Regions from separate parts of the Pseudonocardia sp. TMWB2A genome, predicted to be linked through region 1. Evidence: riboswitches for the same ligand, from Rfam matches in the RefSeq annotation. Region 1 holds a riboswitch; each other region holds the start of a gene.

Region 1 (4,148 bases):
ACAGGATAATAAAACCATCGCGGTCTATGACCTTGGCGGCGGCACGTTCGACATTTCGATTCTCGAAGTGGGCGACGGCGTGTTCGAAGTCAAATCGACCAATGGCGACACTTTCCTTGGCGGTGAAGATTTCGACGCCAGAATTGTCGAATATCTCGCGGACGATTTCAAAAAGGCCGAAGGCATCGACCTCACCAAGGATAAGCTCGCGCTCCAGCGTTTGAAGGAAGCGGCGGAAAAGGCGAAGATCGAATTGTCCTCGGCGCAAACCACCGAAGTCAATCTGCCCTTCATCACCGCCGACCAGAATGGCCCCAAGCATCTGGTCAAGACCATCACGCGCGCCGACCTTGAAAAGCTGGTCGACCCGCTCATCAAGCGCACTTTGCAACCGTGCAAAAAGGCGCTGGAAGATGCCGGGCTGAAGGCGAACCAGATTGACGAGGTTGTGCTTGTCGGTGGCCAGACCCGTATGCCCAAGGTGCGCGAAGCCGTGAAGGAATTTTTCGGCAAGGAACCGCATACCGGCGTGAACCCTGACGAAGTTGTCGCCATGGGCGCTGCCATTCAGGCGGGCGTGTTGCAGGGCGACGTCAAGGACGTGCTGCTGCTCGACGTGACCCCGCTCAGCCTCGGCATCGAAACGCTGGGCGGCGTGTTCACCCGCATGATCGACCGTAACACGACGATCCCGACGAAAAAGTCGCAGACTTATTCGACGGCGGACGACAACCAGCAGGCGGTGACCATCCGCGTGTTCCAGGGCGAGCGCGAAATGGCGGCGGATAACAAGCTACTCGGCCAGTTCGACCTTGTCGGCATCCCGCCGGCGCCGCGCGGTGTGCCGCAGATTGAAGTGACGTTCGACATTGACGCGAACGGCATCGTCAACGTGTCCGCCAAGGATAAGGGCACGGGCAAGGAACAGCAGATCAAGATCCAGGCATCGGGTGGTCTCAGCGATTCCGACATTGACCAGATGGTCAAGGATGCGGAAAATTTCGCCGAGGACGACAAGAAGCGCCGCGCGGCGGCTGAAGCCAAAAATAATGCGGAAAGCCTTGTCCACACCACCGAAAAGCAGCTCGAAGAGCATGGCGACAAGGTGGATGCGGGCTTGAAGTCCGAAATCGAAACCGCGATTGCCGACACCAAGGTGGCGGTCGAAGGCGGCGATGCGGACGCGATGACCGAAAAAACCCAAGCCCTCGCCAATGTCGCGATGAAGCTGGGGCAGGCCATCTATGAAAAGGAACAGGCCGGTGCAGCCTCGCCGGGCGGCGAAGGCGGTGCTGACGCTGAACCGGCGCAGGACGATGACGTGGTCGACGCCGAATTTTCGGAAGTCGAAGACGACAAGAAGGCCTGATTTTTTAAGATGAACCGGAACGGGCATCCTATCCGCGCAACAGCGGCAAGGGTGCCCGCTCTTATTTGAGCGGGTTAGGGCGGGGCGTTGAGTACCGAAATCGACTATTATGAATTGCTCGAAGTCGAGCGCACGGCGGATGATGCCACGATCAAATCCTCCTACCGGCGGCTTGCGATGCGCTTCCACCCCGACCGTAATCCCGGCGACCATGACGCCGAGCATCGCTTCAAATCCATCAACGAAGCTTATGATTGCCTGAAAGACCCGCAAAAGCGCGCGGCCTACGACCGGTTCGGCAAGGCGGCGTTTGAAAATGGCGGGCCCGGCGGCATGGGCGGCGGTTTTGGCGGCGGTTTTTCCGACCTTGGCGATATTTTCGAAACCATCTTCGGCGCGTCCGGCTTTGGTGGCGGTGGCAGCCAGCGCGGCCCTGCACGCGGCGCGGACCTGCGCTATGATATGGAAATCACGCTGGAAGAAGCGTTTCACGGGCGCGAAAGCGAAGTCACGATTGATGTCGCGGCGCATTGCGAAACCTGCGACGGCAGCGGCGCGAAACCCGGCACCAGCGCCTCACGCTGTGGCCATTGCCAAGGCAGCGGCAAGGTCCGCGCGCAACAAGGCTTTTTCGTGGTCGAACGCACCTGTCCGGTGTGCGGCGGCATGGGCGAAACCATTGCCGACCCCTGCCGCGACTGTCATGGCGAAGGCCGTGTCGGCAAGCGCAAGACGTTGAGCGTCACTATTCCGGCGGGCGTCGATGAAGGCAACCGCATCCGCTTGTCGGGCGAAGGCGAAGCGGGCGCGCGCGGAGCGCCGGCGGGCGATCTTTATATTTTCCTCCATGTGAAACGCCACGCGATTTTCGAGCGCGAAGGCACGACCCTGTTCGCGCGCGCGCCGATCAGTTTCACAACCGCCAGCCTTGGCGGCACGATTGCCGTGCCGGGCCTCGATGGTGTCACCCATGACATTAAAATCCCGGCGGGCATCCAGTCCGGCAAGCAAATCCGCCAGCGCGGGGCGGGGATGCCGGTGCTCAACGGACGCGGGCATGGCGACATGGTCGTCCAGATCGACGTCGAAACCCCGACCAAATTAAACGCCAAACAGCGCGAGTTGCTGGAACAATTCCGCGAAACCGAAACCGGCGAAGAATGTCCGCAGTCGAGCGGCTTTTTCAGCAAGATCAAGGATATGCTGGCGGGGTAAGCAGGGGTAGCCGAGGACGGTTAGCGGTTTGCGGTTAGCGTTATCCGTTATTCGTTCGCGCGGTGGCCGTTAGCAGTATATCTATCAGTGAGTCGTTGGCGCAAACAAGCCCGCCCCTTTGCAGTATATGACCCCGCCTTTCCCCACGCCGTGCCCCCGCGCAGGCGGGGTCCAGTGCCGTCTGCCATAATCTTCGATTGTGTATCCCTATAATAGCGACGCGCCCTACCACTCTGGACCCCCGCCTGCGCGGGGGCACGGGAGAGGAAAAATCGCTACTGGTCCTTGCTTCCAGTTACTCGCTCTCTCCCCCAAAAAACCATCATATAAAGTTTTCTTTATATCCACTCTTGACCCCGCGGGTCTTTTGGACAATCTTAAAGGCGTCATAGGTTCTCCGGTCGGGCGTACGCCTGCGCCGGAGCTAAGACGGGAAGCCGGTGCAAGACCGGCGCTGCCCCCGCAACTGTAAACAGCGAGCGGCAATCCAAGCAAAGTCACTGGACGGCTCACGCCATCCGGGAAGACGGATTGTCCGCAATGACCTGTGAGCCAGGAGACCTGCCTTTGGCATCATAACGTCCACCGGCGGGGTGCCCGGTCTGGTCGCGCGCATAAGGCGTTGCCGGTCATGGCCGCGCGTCTTGTGCCTGTGTCTGGTCCGGTCATGTCCGCCCCTCTTCGGGGTTGAAGAATATGACTGTCACTATTGCTACATTGGGTTTCCCGCGTATCGGCCCACGCCGCGAGTTGAAATATGCGCTCGAAAATTATTGGGCGGGTAAAACGCCACAAGCCGACTTGCTCGAAGCGGCCGCCGGTTTGCGCACCGCCGCTTGGGCGCGGCAAAATGCGTTGGGCGTGGATTGGCTCCCGTCGGGCGATTTTTCGCTTTATGACCATGTGCTCGATACCAGCCTGATGCTCGGCGCGGTGCCGCAACGCTATGGCGCGGAAGAAGGCGCGGCGGGGCTTGGCACCTATTTCGCAATGGCGCGCGGCACGACCGGCGATGCGGGCGGGTGCGCGCACCACAGCAGCCTTACCGCCTGCGAGATGACCAAATGGTATGACACCAACTATCATTATATGGTGCCCGAACTGGTCGCGGGGCAAAAGCTTACGCTCAACAATATGAAGGTCGTCGAAGATTATCGCGAGGCCAAGGCGCAAGGGTTTGAAACCCGTCCGGTGCTGCTTGGTCCGGTGACATGGCTGAGCCTCGCCAAAGGGCGCGGCGTCGATCCGTTCGACTTTCTCGACGAGGTACTGGGGCTTTACGGCGTTATCCTGTCGCACCTTGAGCAAGCGGGCGCGCAATGGGTGCAGATAGACGAGCCTGTGCTGGTCACCGACTTGACCGAGCAGCAACGCCGCGCGCTCACCCGCGCTTATGCCAAATTGCCGCGCAAAGGGTTGAAGCTGATGCTCACCACCTATTTTTGCGGGCTGGACAGTAATTTGGGCTTTGCCGCTGCACTGCCGGTGGCGGGGTTGCATGTCGATCTGGTGCGCGCGCCGGAGCAGCTTGATGCGCTGCTTAAAGCCGCGCCTAAAAATCTGT
Region 2 (4,148 bases), on a different contig from region 1:
ATCGGGCAAGCAGGTCGCGAAGATCGCCTCCGAGCTGGCCAAGCCGGACGGGCTGCGGGTGATCGCCCACGCCGAGCAGGCCGCCGTGCTCGACCCGCTGCCGGTGCGGTCGCTGTGGGGCATCGGGCCGGTCTCCGGCGAGGCGCTGCGGAAGATCGGGATCGAGACGATCGGACAGCTCGCCGCGATGGACGCCCGCGAGGTCGCCGGGGTGCTGGGCGGCGCCGTCGGGTCCGAGCTGCACCGCCTGGCGCGCGGCATCGACGACCGTCCGGTCGCCCCGCGCGGCGCGGCCAAGCAGATCAGCGCGGAGACGACCTTCGACGCCGACCTGACCGCGATGAGCGCGGTGCACACCGCGGTGGAGTCGATCTGCGTCGCCGTGCACCGGCGCCTGGTCGCCGACGGCCGGACCGCCCGCACCGTCACGGTGAAGGCGCGGACGGGGGACTTCACCACCCACACCCGGTCCGAGACGACCCCCTTCGGGACCCGGGACCTGGCGACCCTGGTCGCGGTGGCCCGGCGGCTGGCCGAGGGCGCCGTCGGCGAGGGCGGGGTGCGGCTGCTGGGGGTGTCGGTGTCCGGCTTCGGCGACGAGCCGCCACTGGCGCTGTTCGACGCGGTGCCCTCGGAGAGCGGGTGGACGACGGCCCCGGCCCCCGACTCCGCGCCCGCGGCCGCCGGCCCGGCCGCGGCGGCGGGGGTGACCGTGCTCGACGCTCCCCCGGAGAGCGACGCAGCCACCGGGACCGGCGCGACCGTGGAGCCCGGCGACGTGCCCGGCCCGCTCCGCCCGGACCGGCCCGACCGCGAACCCGACCCGGACCGGCCCTGGCGCGCCGGCGACGACGTCGCCCACCCCGAGCACGGCCACGGCTGGGTCCAGGGCGCCGGGCACGGGCGGGTCACCGTGCGGTTCGAGACCGCGCTCACCGGCCCCGGACGCACCCGCACGCTCGACGCCGCCGACCCGGACCTCACCCGGGCCGACCCGCTGGGCAGCTGGCGGGCCTGAGCCCGGGCCCCGTGCGGGCTCAGCCGATCAGCGGGCTGCGGTGCGGCGGTGCGACGCGGCTGCCCTCGGCGACCCGGGCGCGCAGCGCGGGGGCGGTGCGGGCCAGCCCGTCGAGGACGGCGCCGAGCGCGGCGTCGCCCGCGGGGTCGCCCCCGACCAGCAGCACCGCGGCTCCGGCGGGCCCGGCGGCGGCCCAGGCCCCGATCCGGGCGACGGCGTCGCGCGGTGTGACCGGCTCGACCCGCCACGCCTCGGCGTAGAACAGGGCGGTCGACTCGGCCTGCGGGAAGGCGAAGACCGTCTCGGCCTCGGCCAGCAGGTCGTGCGCACCCGGGCGGGGCGCGTCGTCGCCGGACGGGTCGGTACCGAGCACCACCAGGTCGTGGCTCATCGCATGTCCTCCTCGAGGGTCCGCGCCCTCACCAGTGGGAATCCGCGACGACGGGCAGTTTCCTGGCTCCCGGATCGGCACGCCCTCCCCGGCCTTCCCACCCTCGCGGGCGGTGGCGCCGGTGTGGGGAGGGCACTCCCCGGTGACAGTGGCGGGACCGCGCCGGACTCGCACCGGCTTCCTGTTCCGTCGTCGGCCGGGAGCCCATCACGCGACCGGGTTAGCGGTCAACAGTCCCCCGCCCGGCCACTCCCCGCAGATGGTCGAGCAGGTCGTGCTCGGTCAGCGTCCCGAGCAGCGGCCCGTCCGGCCCCTCCCGCACGGGCAGCGCGGCGCCCCGGTGTGCCGCGAGCACCCCGAGGACGTCGTGCACGGAGCCGCCCGGGTCCAGGGCGGGCAGCTCCGGGTCGGGCGTCGTGCCGTCGGCGGGGCGCATGACCTGGGCGACGACGACCCGGCGCAGCGCCTCGTCGGTCGGGGTGTCGGCGGCGAGGTCGATCCCGCGTCGCAGCAGCTTGAGCGTGTAGATGTTGTCCCGCGACACCAGGTTGGACAGGCCGGTGGCCAGGACGACGGCGGCCATCAGCGGCAGGATCAGGGCGTAGTCGCCGGTGAGCTCGAACACGATGAGCACCGCGGTGATCGGGGCGTGGGCGGCCCCCGCGAACACCGCCGCCATGCCGACCAGGCCGAACGCGCCGGGGTGCAGGTCGAGCGCCGGGAACAGGGCCGCGGCGACGTAGCCGAAGGCGGTCCCGGCGGTGCCGCCGACGAACAGCGACGGCGCGAAGACGCCGCCGGACCCGCCTATGCCGATGGTGAGGCTGGAGGCGAGGATCTTCCCGACGACGAGCAGGAGCAGGAACCCGACGACGTACCGGCCGCCGATCGCGGCCTCCAGCACCGGGTAGCCCACGCCGTACATCTGGGGCAGCGCCAGCAGCAGCGCGCCGAGCAGCAGCCCGCCGACGGCCGGGCGCAGCCACTCCGGGCCGCGCCAGACGGCGTCGCAGGCGTCCTCGACGGCGTAGAGGATGCGGGCGAAGGCCCAGCCCAGCAGCCCCGCGAGCAGCCCCAGCAGCGCGTAGAGCGGCAGCTGGGCGGGGCTGCCCAGGTCGAAGTGCGGCAGGGTCAGGATCGCGCGGTCCCCGGCGATCACCTCGGCGACGACGTTCGCGACCACCGAGCTGATCACCAGCACGCCGAAGGCCTCGGCGCTGAACGACCGCAGGATCAGCTCCAGGCCGAACACCACCCCGGAGATCGGGGCGTCGAACGTCGCGGAGATGCCGCCCGCGGCGCCGCAGGCGACCATCAGGACCAGCCGGGTGGCGGGCACCCGCAGCCACTGCCCGATGGCCGAGCCGACCGCGGAGCCGATCTGCACGATCGGGCCCTCCCGGCCGACGGAGCCGCCGGTGCCGATGCAGATCCCCGACGCGAGCGCCTTCACCGCGGCTACGGTGGCCGGGATCCGCCCGCCCCGGCGCGCGACGGCGAGCATCACCTCCGGCACCCCGTGCCCGCGGGCCTCCGGCGCGAACCGCTGGACCAGCGGGCCGTACACCAGGCCGCCGAGCACCGGGGCGACGAGCAGGAACCAGACCCCCAGCCCGGGCAGGTGCGGCGAGGCGACCCGGCCGGCGTCGGAGAAGTCCTCCCGGCCGGTGACCAGCCAGGTCACGCCGAGGATCAGCTCGTGGAACAGCACCGACCCGATGCCGGCGCCGATCCCGATGACCGTCGCCAGGCCGACGAGCCCCGGCCGGGTGCCGACGAGCGCGCGGTGCAGCGCGCGGACCGCGGTCACCGGGCACCGTCCTCGGCGGGCACGGGCGCGACGGCCCAGTCGGTCTCGCCGACCTCGCCCGCGGCCTCGGCGAAGCGGCGCAGCGCGTCGCGGACCGCGGTGCGCTCGGCGGCGGGCAGCGTCGCGAGCAGCCGGTGCATCTCGGCCCGACGCAGCCGGGTGACCTCGTCGACCAGCGCCCGCCCGGCCGGGCTGAGCGCGACGGCGACCTCGCGGCGGTCGTCGCCGGTGCGGGTGCGCGCGACGAGGCCGCGGCTCACCAGCCGGTCGCACATCCGGGTCGCCGTCGACGCCGACACGGTCAGCGCCGTGGCCAGGTCGGCCGGGCGCCGGGTGCCGTGCTGGGCCAGCACGACCAGCGCGCGGTACTGCGGCAGGGTCACCTCGCCCGCCGTCCCGCCGGCCTGCTCCCCCGCGGCGGCCAGGGATCCGGCCACCACGGAGAGCATCGCCCGGCTCGCGGTCATCACCGCGTCGACGACGTCATCGATCTCGTCCGTCACGCCACCGATCGTTGCACATTGCAAACTTGCAGTGTGCAACGAGTCGTCGGGGTCACCCCCCGACGGGCGCCTGAAGCCCCGCGACGGGCCCGATCACGACGATCGCCGGCGGGCTGATCTCCTGCTCGGTCGCCACCTGCTCGGCGGTCTCCAGCGTCGCGCGGACCGACCGCTCGATGCGGGTGGTGCCGTCCTGCACGATCAGCACCGGGGTGTCGGCCGGGCGGCCGTTGGAGATCAGCGCCTCGGCGAACTTCCCGAGCCGCTCCACGGCCATCATCAGCACGATCGTGCCGGTCATCCGGCCCAGCGCGGTCCAGTCGGTGAGGCTGCGCGGGTCACCCGGCGCGACGTGCCCGGACACGACGACGATCTCGTGCGCGACCCCGCGGTGGCTCACCGGCGTCCCGGCGACGGCCGGTGCGG
Region 3 (4,148 bases), 790 kb from region 1:
GTGACGCGGGGTACCCGCGCTGCGGTCATTGTTGCGGATATTGTCCGTCGCGACGGGGAAAACTCCACGCGCGATGTGGACGCACAGCTTGAAGAGGCCAAGGGTCTCGCGCTCGCCATCGGCGTCGATATTGTCCACGCCCAGATTTTGCGCGTGCGTTCGGTCAAGCCTGCGACCCTGTTCGGGTCGGGGCAAATTGCCGAACTTGGCGAAAAACTTGAAGAATTGGGCGTCGAACTGGTGGTGGTCGATGCATCGCTCACCCCGGTGCAGCAGCAAAATCTGGAAAAAGCCTTGAACGCCAAGGTGATTGACCGCACCGGGCTTATTTTGGAAATTTTTGGCGAGCGCGCGGCGACGGCGGAAGGGCGGTTGCAGGTCGAGCTTGCGCATCTTGATTACCAGCAAGGCCGGCTTGTGCGTAGTTGGACCCACTTGGAGCGCCAGCGCGGCGGCTTCGGCTTTCTCGGCGGTCCCGGCGAAACGCAGATCGAGGCCGACCGCCGCATGATCCGCGACCGTATGGCAAAATTGCGCCGTGAGCTTGATCAGGTGAAACGCACCCGCTCGCTCCATCGCGAACGGCGGCAACGCGCGCCCTGGCCGGTAGTGGCGCTGGTCGGCTATACTAACGCAGGAAAATCTACGCTTTTCAATCGTTTGACAGGTAGTGCCGTCATGGCGGAAGATTTGCTATTCGCGACATTGGACCCGACCATGCGGCAAGTGTCGTTGCCCGGCATCGATAAGGTAATCCTGTCCGACACGGTGGGTTTTGTGTCGAACCTGCCGACGCAGTTGATTGCGGCGTTCCGCGCGACGCTTGAAGAAGTTTTGTCTGCCGATCTCATCGTCCATGTACGTGATATTTCGCATGGCGATAGCGTCGCCCAGAAGCGTGATGTCGAACTGGTTCTCGCCGAATTGGGGGTGCGCGGTGAGGGTCGGGATGCTGACGGGCAGGGGGATGACGACCTAGCGGCAACGGCCATTCCGGTTATCGAAATATGGAATAAAATCGACGCTTTGGACGGCGAAGCACGCAAGGATATTGAAGAAGAAGCCGCGCGCCGCGACGATGTTGCGCTGGTGTCGGCGTTAACCGGTGAGGGCGTTCCCGAAGCGCGCGCGTTCATCGCGGAATTTCTCACCATAGGCAATCGTGTGCGGCATCTGACGCTTGATGCTGCCGACGGTATGGCGCTCGCTTGGCTGCATGAACATGGGCAAGTGTTGCGGGAAGAAACTGATGGCGAGAATGCGCACCTAATCACAGTTGACGCGCGCTTGTCCGATAAGGATTATGCGCGATTCATCCGGCGGTGGTCACAGGACTAGGCGCAAAGTTAACAGAATTATTGAAGGTGAGGGGTTTTATTGCCCCTTCACCTGCTGCCACAAATCTTCCTGTTCATCGAGGCTCAGCCCGGCAAATTGTTCCGCGCCGACAAGAGTTTCCATGCCGCGGAACCGCGCTTCGAATTTGGCATTGGCGGCCCGTAACGCAACTTCAGGGTCAATCTTCAATTTGCGACCTAAATTCACCATCGCGAATAATAAATCGCCATATTCTTCCTGACGGCTTTGTGCATCAGGCGCGGCATCAAGCTCGGCCATTTCCTCGATAATCTTGTCGCGCGGACCTTGGGCATCGGGCCAGTCAAACCCGACCCGCGCTGCGCGTTTCTGCAGCTTTTCGGCGACCATCAGAGCGGGCAGGCTCTTGGCCACACCGGCAAGCGCGCTCGGATCTTCACTCTTGTCGCGACGTTCAGCGGCCTTGATAGCTTCCCAGTCTATGCTATTGCTACCTTCACCAAAAACATGTGGGTGACGGCGAACCATTTTATCACTTATTCCGCGCGCCACCGCGTCAAAATCGAATAGTCCGGCCTCGCGCGCCATTTGCGCGTGGAACACCACCTGCAACAGCAAATCGCCAAGCTCATCCTTAAGGTCGGCCATATCGTCGCGTTCGATAGCATCAGCCACTTCATAAGCCTCCTCGATTGTATAAGGCGCTATCGTTGCAAAATTTTGCTGCACATCCCAAGGGCAACCCGTGTCCGGATCGCGCAGGCGCTGCATGATGGCAAGAAGCCGGTTCAACGGTTCGGCAGGTAAATCGGTCATGGATGGCTCTTAGAGCGACGCGGCTGTAATTCAAAGCGATGACATTCAGCTTGGTGCGCTGGTGCGTATAAATCTATGCAAATATAAGTGTCTTTGGGAAATCATCGCTGTGCGCATACAAAGATCATTTGATATTCACGATTTGCTACCGGAAAGGGTGGACAACAATCCACAGACATATCCGTCATATAGCCCTTCTTGCCCATTCGCATAAGTGCGATAATATATATTATGTTAAATATAATGATTATCAGGCACGCATGACACCCGAATGACACAGCGGCAATTTTCCCCCTTCTCGCCCTTGCAATCCGTTTTTCTGCGGTCTAGAGGCTCGCCGCAGATATGGCGGTTCCTTGAAAAAGGACATTGAGGGAATCAGGTTGAAATCCTGCGCTGCCCCCGCAACTGTGACCGGCGAGCACTGCCGCAGCAAAACCACTAAGGCATTAGCTTTGGGAAGGTAGCGACAGCGCATTGACCCGGCGAGTCAGGAAACCTGCCCCGTATCGCCGTTTGGATCTGGAGGACGGGGTGTGCCTTCGGATCGGGATTGTTCCTGAATAACGGCATATATAATGTTGTTATGAAAGGGATTTTGTGAAACGCTACCTTCTTCTTGCCAGCGCGGCTGCGCTGTCGTCTACGCCGTCCTTTGCGCAAGATGTGCGCGATGATAGCGATGATGAGGCCATTATCGTTACTGCGCTGGGCATCGAACAGCCGCAAAGCGACGCCAATGTCGCGATTGGCGTCCTCACCGAAGACCAGATCGAGCGCCAAGGCACCGCGACCGTCATCGACCAGATCGCGCGCCTTCCGGGTGTTTCCATCTCGCGCAACGGGCCGGTTGGCGGTTTTGCGGGCGTGCGTATCCGCGGCGCAGAAGCCGAACAAACCCGCGTCCTCATCGACGGCATCGCGGTCAATGATCCTTCCTCGCCCGGCGGCGGCTTTGACTTTGGGACGTTGTTGTCGACCAATATCCAGCAGCTCGAAGTGCTGCGCGGTGCGAACAGCACGACCTGGGGCAATCAGGCGCTTGGCGGCGTGGTTTCGATTCAGACGCTCGCGCCCGACGATCATGGCCTCAATGTCCAGGCTTTGGCCGAATATGGCAGCCATGACAGCAAGCGTGCGAGCATCGGTGTTGCCGACCAACGCGGCCCCGTCGCTTTCGCTTTTGGCGGTGGCTATTATGACACGGACGGTATCAGCGCGGCGGCAAATGGCACCGAAGCCGACGGGATGCGCCAATATCTTGCGCATGGCCGCATGGACATCAGCTTTGCCGCGCCAGTAACGGTCGAATTGCGCGGTTTTTACGCGCATAACCGTGTTGATCTCGACGGTTATGATTTCACCGTTAACGGCATTGCCGATCTCCCGGCCTATTCGACGTCGCAGCAAGCCAATGGCTATGGCGGCCTTAAAATTTCGCTGCTCAACGACGAATTTGTCAGCCGCATAGGATATAGCATTGCCGATTATAACCGCGACAATTTCGATAATGAACAGACGCGCGATGCAAGCTTCAAGGCGCGCGGACAGACCGAGACCATCGCTTATAAAGGCGATTGGACGGTTGCGAGCGGGCACCGCTTATTGTTCGGACTGGAGCGCGAAACCAACCGGCTCAAAACCGCAGATGCGTGGAGCAGCCTGACCGCTAGCAACCATGACGACAGCGCCTATGCGCAATGGCTGTTCCAGCCTGATGACCGCGTCAATTTGGTCACGGGTGTGCGTTACGACCATCATAGCGACTTTGGTGGCCACACTAACTTTTCCGCGAGCGGCTCTTATAAAATAAGCCCCGCGCTGCGTATCAAAACCAGCTTCAGCGAAGGCTATAAAGCCCCTACCCTGTTCCAGCTTGACGACAGCGCCGGCGGCTATGGCAATCCGGAACTCGCCCCCGAAACCGCGCGCGCTTTCGATGGCGGCATCGAAGCGCGTCTGCTTGACGGCACGCTGATTTTGGGTGCGACAGCCTTTACGCGCACGTCCAAAAA

What was found. A riboswitch is a leader RNA that binds a small molecule or an ion and turns the genes downstream of it on or off. The one in region 1 is predicted to bind cobalamin.
Region 2: another riboswitch for cobalamin. It lies ahead of DMP17_RS36485 (hypothetical protein); the one in region 1 lies ahead of metE (5-methyltetrahydropteroyltriglutamate--homocysteine S-methyltransferase).
Region 3: another riboswitch for cobalamin. It lies ahead of DMP17_RS03615 (TonB-dependent receptor plug domain-containing protein); the one in region 1 lies ahead of metE (5-methyltetrahydropteroyltriglutamate--homocysteine S-methyltransferase).

The regions. Positions count from the first base shown of each region.
Region 1 covers NZ_QKQY01000001.1:1,577,003-1,581,150, reverse strand. The annotation lists gene dnaK (molecular chaperone DnaK) at 1-1,369, shown strand, start outside; gene dnaJ (molecular chaperone DnaJ) at 1,457-2,584, shown strand; cobalamin riboswitch at 2,958-3,167, shown strand; gene metE (5-methyltetrahydropteroyltriglutamate--homocysteine S-methyltransferase) at 3,281-4,148, shown strand, end outside.
Region 2 covers NZ_QKQY01000002.1:4,681,943-4,686,090, forward strand. The annotation lists gene DMP17_RS36480 (DNA polymerase IV) at 1-1,018, shown strand, start outside; gene DMP17_RS36485 (hypothetical protein) at 1,038-1,409, opposite strand; cobalamin riboswitch at 1,445-1,632, opposite strand; gene DMP17_RS36490 (chloride channel protein) at 1,630-3,219, opposite strand; gene DMP17_RS36495 (MarR family winged helix-turn-helix transcriptional regulator) at 3,216-3,722, opposite strand; gene cobA (uroporphyrinogen-III C-methyltransferase) at 3,775-4,148, opposite strand, start outside.
Region 3 covers NZ_QKQY01000001.1:791,341-795,488, reverse strand. The annotation lists gene hflX (GTPase HflX) at 1-1,338, shown strand; gene mazG (nucleoside triphosphate pyrophosphohydrolase) at 1,375-2,133, opposite strand; cobalamin riboswitch at 2,465-2,654, shown strand; gene DMP17_RS03615 (TonB-dependent receptor plug domain-containing protein) at 2,734-4,148, shown strand, end outside.